Regions from separate parts of the Vibrio sp. R11-SG3-ISO3-SZ genome, predicted to be linked through region 1. Evidence: predicted binding sites of a transcription regulator. Region 1 holds the regulator's gene; each other region holds the start of a gene.

Region 1 (3,130 bases):
CATGCCAGAGACACCTAACGCCCAGATTTCCGACCCTTTATCTCCCGCCGAAAAAGAGCAGCGCGCCTTTGATGAGCAACGCGCCGAGCTCTACTGGTGGTTTTCGAGCGTGTTTGCCAAAGAGCTCTCAGAGCAAGAGCTGGCCCAATATCATTCGGTGGACACACGTACCTTTCTGACGGGACTTGCACAAACCCCTGAGCTTAACGTAGCCGCAGACAGGCTCATCGATGCATTGAACCGATTGCAAGACAGGCCAGATGCTCAGTTGGAACTATCAGCCGACTATTGCGACCTGTTTTTAAAATCCGACCGAGACAGCGCGTTGCCTTACGCCTCTGTCTACTTAGATGAATCCGGACTGCTCAATGGGGAGCCCGCCAAACAGATGGACACTCTGCTCCAACAACATGGCGTGGCCGTGCATTCAGGGCTCAATGAACCTTCTGATCATCTCGCGATAGAGTTGGATTTTTTAGGTAACCTGATTGTGCGCGGCGCTCATGCAGCAGAGCAGACGGCAGGCGACACGCATCTCGCCTACCAAGAGCAAGCCGATTTTATTGAGCAGCATCTACTCCCTTGGATTGAGAGGTTTGCCGAGCGCTGCCAGCGCCTCGACACATTCGGCTTCTATGCGGCGCTGTCGTCGCTATTGTGCGCGTTCATTCAATTGGATAAAGCCTACCTGCAAGGCGATAGCGATTAAGCCCATACAAAAGGTGTGGCGAGATCCCAAAGGCGGTTTTTTTATTTGCCCAAATCGACGTTGCGGACTACAATTCGGTCCGCAAACGATAAAACTAATAAATACAAACCGCTTTTTGAGGGCGGTTTTTGTGTTTCTGATACTTTCTGTCTACATACTCTAAACTTTGTATAGACTTTACTTTTATAGACTTAACTTTTCATAGAATAGTAGGCAGTCATCGACAGGACAAAACCATATGGCCACGATTAAAGACGTCGCTCGCTTAGCGGGTGTCTCGACCACCACTGTATCCCATGTGATCAACAAAACACGCTTTGTCGCTGAAGCCACGCAAGAAAAAGTGATGGAAGCGGTTCAAGAGTTGAACTATGCCCCAAGTGCCGTTGCACGCAGCCTGAAATGTAACTCGACACGCACAATAGGCATGCTGGTTACTCAATCGACCAACCTTTTCTTCTCGGAAGTGATCGACGGGGTTGAGAGCTACTGCTACCGTCAAGGCTACACCTTGATCTTGTGTAACACTGGCGGCATCTACGAGAAACAACGTGACTACATTCGCATGCTGGCGGAAAAGCGCGTCGATGGCATCTTAGTGATGTGTTCAGATTTGACCGAAGAGTTGAGCGAAATGCTTGACCGTCATAAAGACATCCCTAAGGTGGTGATGGATTGGGGCCCGGAAAGCTCACAAGCCGATAAAATCATCGACAACTCGGAAGAAGGCGGCTACCTCGCAACAAAATACCTGATTGATCACGGCCACAAGCGCATTGCTTGCTTGAGTGGGCATTTTGAAAAAGCGGCCTGCCAAGAGCGCATCCAAGGCTTTAAGCGCGCAATGAACGAGTCGGGTTTGAGCGTCAACGAAGATTGGATCTTAGAAGGTAACTTTGAGTGCGATACCGCCGTGCTTGCCGCGGACAAAATCGTCGCCATGGACGAAAAGCCAACCGCAGTATTCTGTTTCAACGATACGATGGCGCTCGGTTTGATGAGCCGTTTACAGCAAAAAGGCATTCGTATTCCAGAAGACATGTCGGTCATTGGTTATGACAACATTGAGCTAGCCGAGTACTTTTCACCACCGCTAACGACGGTTCACCAGCCGAAGCGCCGTGTGGGTAAAAACGCATTTGAGATTTTGCTCGAACGTATTAAAGACAAAGAGCATGAAAAACGTATTTTTGAAATGCACCCAGAAATCGTCGAGCGCGATACCGTGGCGACGGTGAAATAGACCAACGAACAAGTTCAGCACATCACATCGACTAGCCCAGCGAGAATACTTCTCATCCGCTGGGCTTTATTCTCTCGGTAACACCCCTCTATTTTATGAACTAAGATCACATTTAACCCATCAAAACGTGATGTTTAGCCCATAAATTATTTATGCTTATTATGTTCGACGAATGCCACGAACAGGGCAAACCATTTCGAAAGGATGGGACGCAAAGCTTCCGGCCTGTTGCAGCCACTCAACGATATCAACGTTGATGACTGCTTGGTAGCGGGGTTGCCGATGGCAAATGTGCACTTCGTAATTCTTTATCAAAAGCAAAGAATACAATGACTTAAACGTTGCGCGCGCATTATGCGCTCACACCGTGAGTAGGATTATTCTTTTATGAGCCAGAATGACACCCTACTGACACAAAACCTGCATATTTTTGCTAATCTCTCGGACCTGAATTTGGTGGCGTATTGTAATACACCGAGAATAACAGCATGGATAAACCAATTTTAAAAGACTCAATGCGATTGTTTGAACCATTGGGCAAGATCAAGTCTCGCTCAATGTTTGGTGGATTCGGAATCTTCGCTGATGACATCATGTTTGCCCTCGTGGTAAATGACAAACTTCACATACGCGCCGACGACTCGTTGGCCCAACTGTTTAATGCTCAGGGACTCGAGCCATACGTGTATAAAAAACGTGGTTTCCCTGTGGTCACCAAATACTATGCCCTTGGCCATGACTGGGATCAGGATGTCGCTCAGACTATTGCGATGGCAAACACTGCACTAGAGGCGGCCAACAAAGACAAGCAGCGTCAAACCAACGCCAAACCAACGCGCCTGAAAGATCTGCCGAACTTGCGTCTAGCGACCGAGCGAATGCTCAAGAAAGCGGGTATCGACAGTGTCTCCCGTTTGGAGCAGACGGGCGCAGTGGAAGCGTATAAAGCGATTCGTTCCACACACTCTGCCGACGTCAGCATCGACCTGCTGTGGGCACTTGAGGGGGCAATTAAAGGCACGCACTGGTCTGTGGTCCCTCAAGCAAGACGCGACGAGCTCCTGAATCAGCTGCAAAGCTAGTCAGCGATAGCGTTCAGTAATTCCAATCCCCGTCTCAAGCCAGCCCACACCGCTGGCTTGAGACGTTTTTAGCCGATGCTTTTCTAGCGTTTCCAT
Region 2 (3,130 bases), on a different contig from region 1:
GGGGGCGATGGCTATCCTAAGCTGACGGACCACCCAGGTCACGTCAACACGGGCTTCGTTGATGCAGAAGTGCTCAAAGACTACCTAGAGGCGAACAGCCCAGTAGATGTAAACCAATACGCACCAGCAGGTGAGATGGTTTACAAGTAATTGACCTAACAAGCTAAATCTTATTAACTGAATGCGCAGCCTAGAGCTGCGCTTTTTTATTCTCGGAGTGTGTATGACCCCAGCCATCAATCTTGCGAAAAAACACAAAATTCCTCATCAAATACACCAGTATCAGCACGACGCGCGTGCCGAGAGTTACGGGCTCGAAGCCGCACAAGCATTAGGGCAAGATCCCAATAGCGTGTTTAAAACTCTACTGTTTTCACTCAATGGTGAGGCGAAAAACCTCGCTGTCGCAGTGATACCTGTTAACCAAAAACTCAATTTGAAGCAGGCGGCAAAAGCGGCAAAGGCTAAAAAAGCAGAGATGGCCGATCCGGCTATTGCGCAAACAGTGACAGGGTATATTGTGGGCGGAATCAGCCCGCTCGGGCAAAAGAAGCGATTGGCGACGTTTATCCATCAAAGTGCGTTGGAGCGTGAAACGATCTGTGTCAGCGCAGGTAAGCGAGGGTTGGAAATCGAATTGGCGGCGCAAGATTTGGCAAAACTGACCCAAGGCCAGTTTGCCAATCTTTGTGAAGGATGAGCGTGGATTAGCGCGCTTCTTCCTCTTCCATTTGTGCGTTGTCGACGACGTGGTTTTCTCCCAGGTCTTTTGGAAGAACCAGATTTAGCACAATCGCGACGATACCACATAGGCTCACGCCTTGGAGACTGAACTCACCGATGCCAAACGCCATACCACCAATACCAAAGACTAAGGTAATGGCAACGATGACGAGGTTACGAGATTTGTGCAAATCGACGTGATTTTTGATTAAGGTGTTCAATCCCACGGTCGCAATTGAGCCAAACAACAGAATCATGATACCGCCCATCACTGGCATAGGGATGGTTTGCAGCGCAGCGCCAAGCTTGCCGACCAACGCAAGGACAATAGCCGTCACCGCAGCGTAGGTCATGATCACAGGATTGAAGGCTTTGGTCAGCATGACTGCACCTGTCACCTCTGAGTAGGTGGTGTTGGGTGGCGCACCAAACAGTGATGCCGCCATCGTCGCGACCCCGTCCCCCGCAATCGTGCGATGAAGGCCGGGCTTTTTCAGGTAATCTTTTCCGGTGACGTTTGAAATGGCCAGCATGTCCCCAACGTGCTCTACCGCTGGCGCGATGGCAACGGGAATCATAAATAGAATGGCGTTAATGTTAAATTCAGGCGCCGTGAAGTTTGGTAGCGCAAACCATGCCGCTTCTTTGACGGGCGTGAAATCGACAATGCCGTAGCCCAAGCTCAGGCAGTATCCCACCACAATGCCCCCCAAAATAGGGGTGAGCTTGAGGAAGCCTTTGGCAAAGACACTCAGGAGAATCGTTGTGAGCAGTGAAACAGAAGAGATCACTAGCGCCGCTTGTCCATCAATCAGTTGCGTGCCATCGCCCCCTTTACCCAGTGCCATATTGACGGCGACGGGCGCCAATCCAAGACCAATCACCATAATGACCGGCCCAACCACAACGGGAGGCAGCAATTTATGGATAATCTCAACCCCACGAAGTTTGATTAGACCACCCAGTGCGACATACACCAAGCCAGCGGCCATCAAACCACCCATAGTGGCTGGTACACCCCAGGTTTGTACTCCGTAAAGGATAGGGGCGATAAAAGCGAAGGAGGAGGCGAGGAAGATGGGAACAGAGCGGCGAGTCATTAATTGAAAGAGTAAGGTACCAAGGCCAGCACCGAAGAGGGCAACGCTAGGGTCGAGTCCCGTCAGCAGCGGGACGAGAACCAGGGCCCCAAACGCAACAAACAGCATTTGTGCGCCTTGAATGGCATTTTTCATGTCGTCATTCCTTTGTAAAGCGGATAGTTTCGGTCTAGTACATAGCGATAGAGCATAGGTACTAAAAATAAAATCGCGAGATTTTAACATTAAAGCAAACGATTGCAATCTGAGCTTGATCAAATATTGCTCGTTTGAATAGGCAGGTGAACTGCGTTTACTCGGTGCTTTGCTATTTTAATCCGTGCGTTGCTGTTTCACTCCGAGAGTGGCTACGAGGAGAGTGTTAGCCATATCGCGCTTGCTGCTGCCAACCGACCGGGAAAGTTGCCCCGCAGCGGATAGTTGCTTATCATCGCTGTTTGTGAATTCGATTAGATGTAGGAAATGTATGCGCCGTTTAGCTTTACTCGCGCTCGGACTGATGGGTTTGCCAGCGATGGCCTTGACCAATGTGGATCTTTACCGAGCTGAAATCGTCATCGATCAAAGCGAGAATAACGCCGATACCCGAGCTCGCGAAGCAGGGATGAAGCAAGTCATCATTCGCGCGTCTGGCGACCCGCAAGCTGCGGATAACGAAGTCGTCAAGAAGGCCCTCTCTCAGAGCGCTCAGTACGTTTCTCAACTCGGCTACGGCAAAATCGGTGAGGATACCTCACTGCGTATGTCGTTTAGCGGCCCTCATATTCGCTCTCTACTCAGTCAAGCGCAACTGCCGCTTTGGCCAGCAACACGTGCGAACGTTTTAGTCTGGATGGTGGAAGAGACGCCCTACGATCGCACCATCATCTGGGAGCATTCTCGCTCTGAGACACTGGTCAACTTGCAGCAGCAAGCGCGAGAGCGAGGCTTGCCCGTGACCGTACCGGTTGGCGATTTTGATGACGTTACCGGAGTGGCTGTCTCAGACTTGTGGGGCGGCTTTATTCAGCCAGTGGGTCAAGCGAGTCAGCGCTACCCGGTTGATGCTGTCTTAGTGGTGAAAGTGCAAGGCGAATCACTACGTTGGACGTTATACGATCAAAAGCCTGCGACCATAGGGGTGACTCGTCAAGCACCGATTAGCGGCGCCAATAATGGTGCAGATGCGGCGAATAAAATGATTAACCAAATCAGCGACTACTACGCGAAAAAGAGTGCGGTGCTGGTGGCGAGTGAGTCTTCTGAGTCCGTGAAAGCACGCTTTATTGAACTCAATGACGCGATGGGCTTTTTCCAACTTGAGAATA
Region 3 (3,130 bases), on a different contig from region 1:
GCCGATCTCAGGCTGCTGCGTTTGATAGGTTAACGCTTGGTTGGTCTGGCGAGCAAATAAGGTATGGATAAAAGGCGATTTACTTTGGCTAATGGGATTGCCAAACACCACATAGCGGTCAAGAGGTTGTGTCATGTCCTTACCTACACAAAAATAAACGGGTCAACGGTCATTGACCCTATCACTATCCCGGCCAGGATCAAGCGCTATGCAGAGATAAACACGTTACCAATCACGCGGTTTGAGGAAATCGCGATACAAAACCGCTTCAGGGCTGTCTGGCTCAATCTGATAATTGTACTCCCAGCGAGCCAGTGGCGGCATCGACATCAAAATCGACTCGGTTCGGCCACCACTTTGCAAACCAAACAAGGTTCCTCGGTCATAGACGAGATTAAACTCCACATAGCGACCACGGCGATAAAGCTGAAATTGACGCTCTCGGTCAGTGTAGGGCGTCTCTTTGCGGCGCTCAACAATCGGCAAATACGCCTGGGTATACCCTTCACCGACCGCTTTGATGTAATCAAAACACTTATCAAATGGCCACTCGTTGAGATCATCAAAAAATAGCCCACCGACGCCACGCGTTTCATCACGGTGCGGCAGATAGAAGTAATCATCACACCATTTTTTGTGCTTGGCATACACGTCTCGACCAAAAGGTTCACACACCTCTTTCGCACTGCCATGCCAGAACTGAGCATCTTCTTCAAATGGGTAGAAAGGGGTCAAATCGAACCCGCCGCCAAACCACCATATCGGCGCCTCGCCCTCTTTTTCGGCAATAAAAAAGCGCACGTTGGCATGGGAGGTGGGTACATAAGGGTTATTCGGATGCATCACCAATGACACACCCATGGCTTCAAAGCGTCGCCCGGCTAACTCTGGGCGATGGGCAGTCGCCGAAGCGGGCATCGCTTTGCCAGAGACATGAGAGAAGTTGACGCCGCCTTGCTCAAACACCGCGCCTGCTTTCATCACTCGGGTGCGACCACCGCCACCGAGCCGCTCTCCGGGTTCACGCTGCCACGCATCCTCAACAAACAGCGCTTGGCCGTCGGCCTGCTCAAGCTGCTGACAAATGGTCTCTTGCAGTGCCAACAAAAACTGCTTCACCGCCTGCTTATCGATTTCTGACATTTTACTTCCTTGCAGGGTAGGCCCTGTTTCACCACGCAGTCACTGGCTGCGTCTTCTTGGGATGAGACTCAGTGTACAAAGAATCTGCGTCGAAGACTAATCACTGCGCGGTTCAAAGTGCGCGCAAACGTTTGCTTGCTAGGGAAAACGCCGTATAATGCGCACAAATTGGCGATGTGGTTGTACTGGGTTTACGACACATCCTGTTTTTCATTCCACACAAAAGGTTGAAGGAGTTTGAGATGAAAGTCGGTATCATCATGGGTTCAAAATCAGATTGGCCAACAATGAAGCTCGCCGCGGAAATGCTGGATAGATTTGGTGTTGAATACGAAACTAAAGTCGTCTCTGCGCACCGCACTCCTCAATTATTGGCAGACTACGCCAACAGCGCGAAAGAGCGCGGTCTGAAAGTGATCATTGCTGGCGCTGGCGGCGCTGCGCACCTGCCGGGCATGGCTGCGGCGTTCACAAGCTTACCTGTCTTGGGTGTTCCTGTTCAATCACGTGCCCTAAAAGGGATGGATTCGCTACTTTCTATCGTGCAAATGCCAAAAGGCATCGCGGTCGGTACACTGGCGATCGGCGAAGCGGGCGCAGCGAATGCGGGTATTTTGGCCGCGCAAATCATCGGTACCCACGATGAGTCCGTGATGGAGAAGGTCGAAGCGTTTCGCCAAGAGCAAACTGAGACCGTCCTTGCTAACCCAAACCCAGCCGAGGACTAAACCATGCATGTGTTGGTGTTAGGTGCAGGCCAATTAGCACGAATGATGTCTCTTGCGGGCGCACCACTGAACATTGAGATCTCGGCGTACGATGTCGGCAGTGAAAACATTGTCCATCCTCTCACCCAACACGTGGTGGGCCACGGTCTTCGCAATGCCATTGAGCGTGCCGATGTGATCACGGCTGAGTTTGAACATATCCCACACGATATTTTGACCCTCTGCGAGCAAAGCGGGAAGTTTTACCCGTCAGCAGAAGCGATCAAAACCGGTGGCGATCGCCGTATTGAGAAGGCGCTATTAGACAAAGCGGGCGTTCGCAACGCCAACTACCATGTCATTGAGAGCCGGGAAGATTTTGATCGCGCGATCGAAAAAGTCGGCATTCCTATGGTGCTGAAAAGTGCCCTAGGTGGCTACGATGGTAAAGGCCAATGGCGATTGAAAGACGCCGCTCAAGCGGACAGCATTTGGCAAGAGATGGCACAATGCATCCAAGCCAGTGAGACACAAGCGATTGTGGCGGAAGAGTTTGTCCCGTTTGGCCGAGAAGTTTCCTTGGTGGGCGCACGAGCCAAAGACGGCTCAGTCGCTGTTTACCCTCTGGCTGAGAACGTCCACACCCAAGGGGTGCTAAGCCTATCGACCGCCATTTCTGACCCGAAGCTGCAAGACCAAGCGCAGGCGATGTTTAGCGCTGTAGCCGAGAGTCTCGACTACGTGGGCGTGCTTGCCCTTGAGTTTTTCGATGTCGATGGCACCCTGCTCGTGAATGAGATTGCACCGCGCGTGCACAACTCCGGTCACTGGACGCAGCAAGGCGCAGAGACCTGTCAGTTTGAAAACCACCTAAGAGCCGTGTGTGGCTTGCCGCTTGGCAGCACCAAACTGGTTCGTGAAACGGCGATGATCAACATCCTTGGCGAAGATACGCTGCCACAAGCGTTGCTGGCCATTGAAGGGTGCCATATCCATTGGTACGGCAAAGAGAAGCGTGCTGGACGCAAGATGGGTCACATCAATGTCTGCGGCGACTACAGTGGTGAGCTACAACGCAAGCTGTGTGAACTGGCCACCCTGCTCGACAGCGATGCCTTCCCTGCGGTGCATGAGTTTGCACAAAACTTCGAATCGTAATCGGATCAAATGAGTGTTGGCTCTGCGAACACTGGATTGAAAAAGGCGCTCATGGCGCCTTTTTTGTCTTTAATGACATTGTATTTGCTGTAACGCTCGGCCGCTCCGATATCGCCTTACCA
Region 4 (3,130 bases), on a different contig from region 1:
ACAGGCGCTGGCTATGAAAGTCGCGTTGCGGTCGGTACGGTGATCTTCTTTGGTATGGCGTTTGCCACCTTAGTGACCTTGTTTGTCATTCCGGCCATGTACCGATTGATCTCGGCCAACACGCGATCACCGGGCCATGTTGAAGCGGAGCTCAACAAAGAGCTCAGCCAAGACGTCACGGTGCGTAAAGCGCATTAATGATTCAGCCCGCACGTTCGCGGGCTGTTTTTTTAGCGGTATTTTTTAACGGTATTGAACGGTGTAGCGCGTCGGTTTGTGGTTCATGGCGAGCACGAGGTTGAGTAAAAAAGCGCCCAGAATCGACAAGCCAATAATGTAAGGCGTCACAAAGAAGAACGAAGCGACTAAAATCAGCACATCAATCGCCAACTGAGTTTTACCCACTGAGATGGCGAAACGATCTTGAATCCATAAACAGAGCACGTTGAAACCGCCAAGGCTTGAGCGGTGACGAAATAGGATCAGCATCCCGAGCCCCATCAGCAAGCCACCCGCCAGCGCACAGTAAATCTCATTAATGGTCTCCAGTTTTATCACTAAATAGAGGTGGTCAGCGAAAATGGAGACCAGAGCACCTGAAATGGCACTATTGACCGCAAACCGAGCGCCAAACCGCTGCCAAGCGAGCGCGTAAAATGGCAGGTTCATGGCAAAGTAGAGTGTACCGAATGACCAAGTGCTGAATTGGCTGACCAACAGAGCGAGACCTGTTGTACCGCCAGTGAGTAGCTGAGCGGATTGGAGAAAGAATACCCCTTGAGCGACAAGAAATGTCCCGGTGAGAATCGCGATCCAATCTTCTTTACGTGAGTGTTTTTCCATCAATTTGAAACTTTCATCGGAAATAATGGCGCGCATACTAGTGAAAAAATTAGGTTTTCGGTAGCTTGAGAAGGAAATTTAAGGTAAACCTATGTAATCACTGTTTTACGGGGTGTAAAGGAGAAAATTGACACTCATTGATCGACGTTAACTGGGTTGAGCATCGGTGGCTGAGATCTCTGTGTATTGTGCAAGCAGAGCAGGATTCAGACAAAGTGATTGATTGACGTTATGTCGCGTATGAGAATCTTCGTAAAACATTATGAAAAAACTGCATGAGAAAAAGTGTATTTTTCTCTTTATGACCCAGATCAAATTATGTAGAATGCGCGTCATTAACCCGATGCAAACGTTTGCGTCAGCGTAAAAACGTTATTCTCAGGGTCGTAAGTCGGTTTTTTTGCCAATTTAAGTCTTAATCTGAGTCAGGAGATACAGATGCTAAAGCGTGATATGAACATCGCAGATTACGATGCGGAACTGTTCGCAGCTATCCAAGAAGAAACTCTTCGCCAGGAAGAGCACATTGAACTGATTGCTTCAGAAAACTACACCAGCCCGCGTGTAATGGAAGCTCAGGGCTCTCAGCTCACCAACAAATATGCAGAAGGCTACCCAGGCAAGCGTTACTACGGTGGTTGTGAGTACGTCGATAAAGCAGAAGCGCTAGCGATTGATCGTGCTTGTCAGCTATTTGGTTGTGAGTACGCGAACGTACAGCCTCACTCAGGTTCACAAGCCAACAGTGCTGTTTACATGGCGCTACTTAACCCAGGCGATACGGTCTTGGGCATGAGCTTGGCACACGGTGGTCACCTAACGCACGGTTCTCCTGTTAACTTCTCTGGTAAGCACTACAACGTCATTCCTTACGGCATTGATGAAGCGGGCCAAATCAACTACGACGAAATGGAAGCGCTAGCACTTGAGCACAAGCCTAAGATGATCATTGGCGGTTTCTCTGCGTACTCTCAAATCGTTGATTGGAAACGCATGCGTGACATCGCAGACAAAGTGGACGCGTACCTATTTGTCGACATGGCGCACGTAGCGGGTCTGATTGCCGCGGGCGAATACCCAACGCCAGTGCCTCACGCGCACGTTGTGACGACCACGACACACAAAACCCTAGCGGGTCCACGCGGTGGCCTTATCCTTTCTAACGCTGGCGAGGAGATGTACAAGAAGCTGAATTCAGCGGTCTTCCCTGGTGGTCAAGGTGGTCCTCTAATGCACGTTATCGCGGGTAAAGCGGTGGCGTTTAAAGAAGCGATGGAGCCTGAATTTAAAGCGTACCAAGGTCGCGTGGTGAAAAATGCCAAAGCGATGGTGGCTCAGTTCCAAGAGCGCGGTTACAAAATCGTGTCTAACGGTACAGAGAACCACCTGTTCTTGGTCGACTTGATTGACAAAGACATCACAGGTAAAGATGCGGATGCGGCACTAGGCGCAGCCAACATCACCGTCAACAAAAACTCAGTTCCGAATGACCCTCGCAGCCCGTTTGTGACCTCGGGTATTCGTGTGGGTACACCAGCGATCACTCGCCGCGGTTTCAGTGAAGAAGATGCGAAAGCGCTCGCGAACTGGATGTGTGACGTACTGGATAACATCGGTAACGAAGAAGTGATTGAAGCGACGAAAGCGAAGGTGCTAGAGATCTGTAAGCGTCTACCTGTTTACGCGTAATCTCACCGTTCGATATCGAGCCTGTTTTGCTGAGCGACGGCTGAGCGAAACAAAGAAAAACGCCCTTTATGTAAATACATAAAGGGCGTTTTTGCGTTTAGGGATTATTTAGAGATGCTGAGCAGGGTGCCAGATTTACACTTGAAGGAGTAATACTTGCTGCTTTCGCTGAACTTGCCGAGCCCTTCACCGTCGCAGTAATCAATGTTGATGTCGCGCATGGTTTCCAGCGTGTTCTCGCTGTCTAGCGCAAATTTAGACCCGTCGGAACAAATAATACGTACACGGCCGTCATCGCTGACTGAATAGAGATCGACTTCGGTATTGCACAGCTCAAAGGAGGCTTCACGAAAGTTGTCTTGTTTGGTATTGGAGGCGCAGCCAGAGGTGATTGTGACAACGGCAATCGCGGCCATGCTAAGTGCAGTTAGTTTCATCGTGTTCCCTTTGATTCATAATCTTTTCATTAGCTTAGAGAATCTCTCTTAGGCATTCAAGCTTTGGGGTGATTATTTGAGGCAATAAGTTGGACTAATAAAAAGGCTGACCTATCGGCCAGCCTAGATAAATTCGATGGGTTTTACGCTTTGTTAGCTGA

Evidence for each region. The regulator PurR, encoded in region 1, represses purine synthesis genes. The targets are predictions, from matches to a motif close to TNANGNAAACGTTTNCNTNA.
Region 2: the regulator PurR is predicted to act here: its motif matches at 2,049-2,068, upstream of AC6R1O_RS07735 (uracil-xanthine permease family protein).
Region 3: the regulator PurR is predicted to act here: its motif matches at 1,263-1,282, upstream of purE (5-(carboxyamino)imidazole ribonucleotide mutase).
Region 4: the regulator PurR is predicted to act here: its motif matches at 1,185-1,204, upstream of glyA (serine hydroxymethyltransferase).

Annotation. Positions count from the first base shown of each region.
Region 1 covers NZ_JCBDGX010000150.1:29,256-32,385, reverse strand. Annotated here, with positions in the region: gene torD (molecular chaperone TorD) at 2-709, shown strand; gene purR (HTH-type transcriptional repressor PurR) at 948-1,952, shown strand; cyclic di-GMP riboswitch class I at 2,128-2,236, shown strand; gene AC6R1O_RS17040 (TfoX/Sxy family DNA transformation protein) at 2,441-3,034, shown strand.
Region 2 covers NZ_JCBDGX010000056.1:35,199-38,328, reverse strand. Annotated here, with positions in the region: gene ushA (bifunctional UDP-sugar hydrolase/5'-nucleotidase UshA) at 1-150, shown strand, start outside; gene ybaK (Cys-tRNA(Pro) deacylase) at 224-700, shown strand; gene AC6R1O_RS07735 (uracil-xanthine permease family protein) at 708-1,958, opposite strand; gene AC6R1O_RS07730 (DUF2066 domain-containing protein) at 2,290-3,130, shown strand, end outside.
Region 3 covers NZ_JCBDGX010000131.1:9,442-12,571, reverse strand. Annotated here, with positions in the region: gene aroE (shikimate dehydrogenase) at 1-135, opposite strand, end outside; gene hemF (oxygen-dependent coproporphyrinogen oxidase) at 226-1,143, opposite strand; gene purE (5-(carboxyamino)imidazole ribonucleotide mutase) at 1,386-1,871, shown strand; gene AC6R1O_RS15505 (5-(carboxyamino)imidazole ribonucleotide synthase) at 1,875-3,008, shown strand.
Region 4 covers NZ_JCBDGX010000077.1:22,139-25,268, forward strand. Annotated here, with positions in the region: gene vexH (vibriobactin export RND transporter permease subunit VexH) at 1-198, shown strand, start outside; gene AC6R1O_RS09745 (DUF6198 family protein) at 244-843, opposite strand; gene glyA (serine hydroxymethyltransferase) at 1,282-2,532, shown strand; gene AC6R1O_RS09755 (hypothetical protein) at 2,637-2,948, opposite strand; gene lipA (lipoyl synthase) at 3,123-3,130, opposite strand, start outside.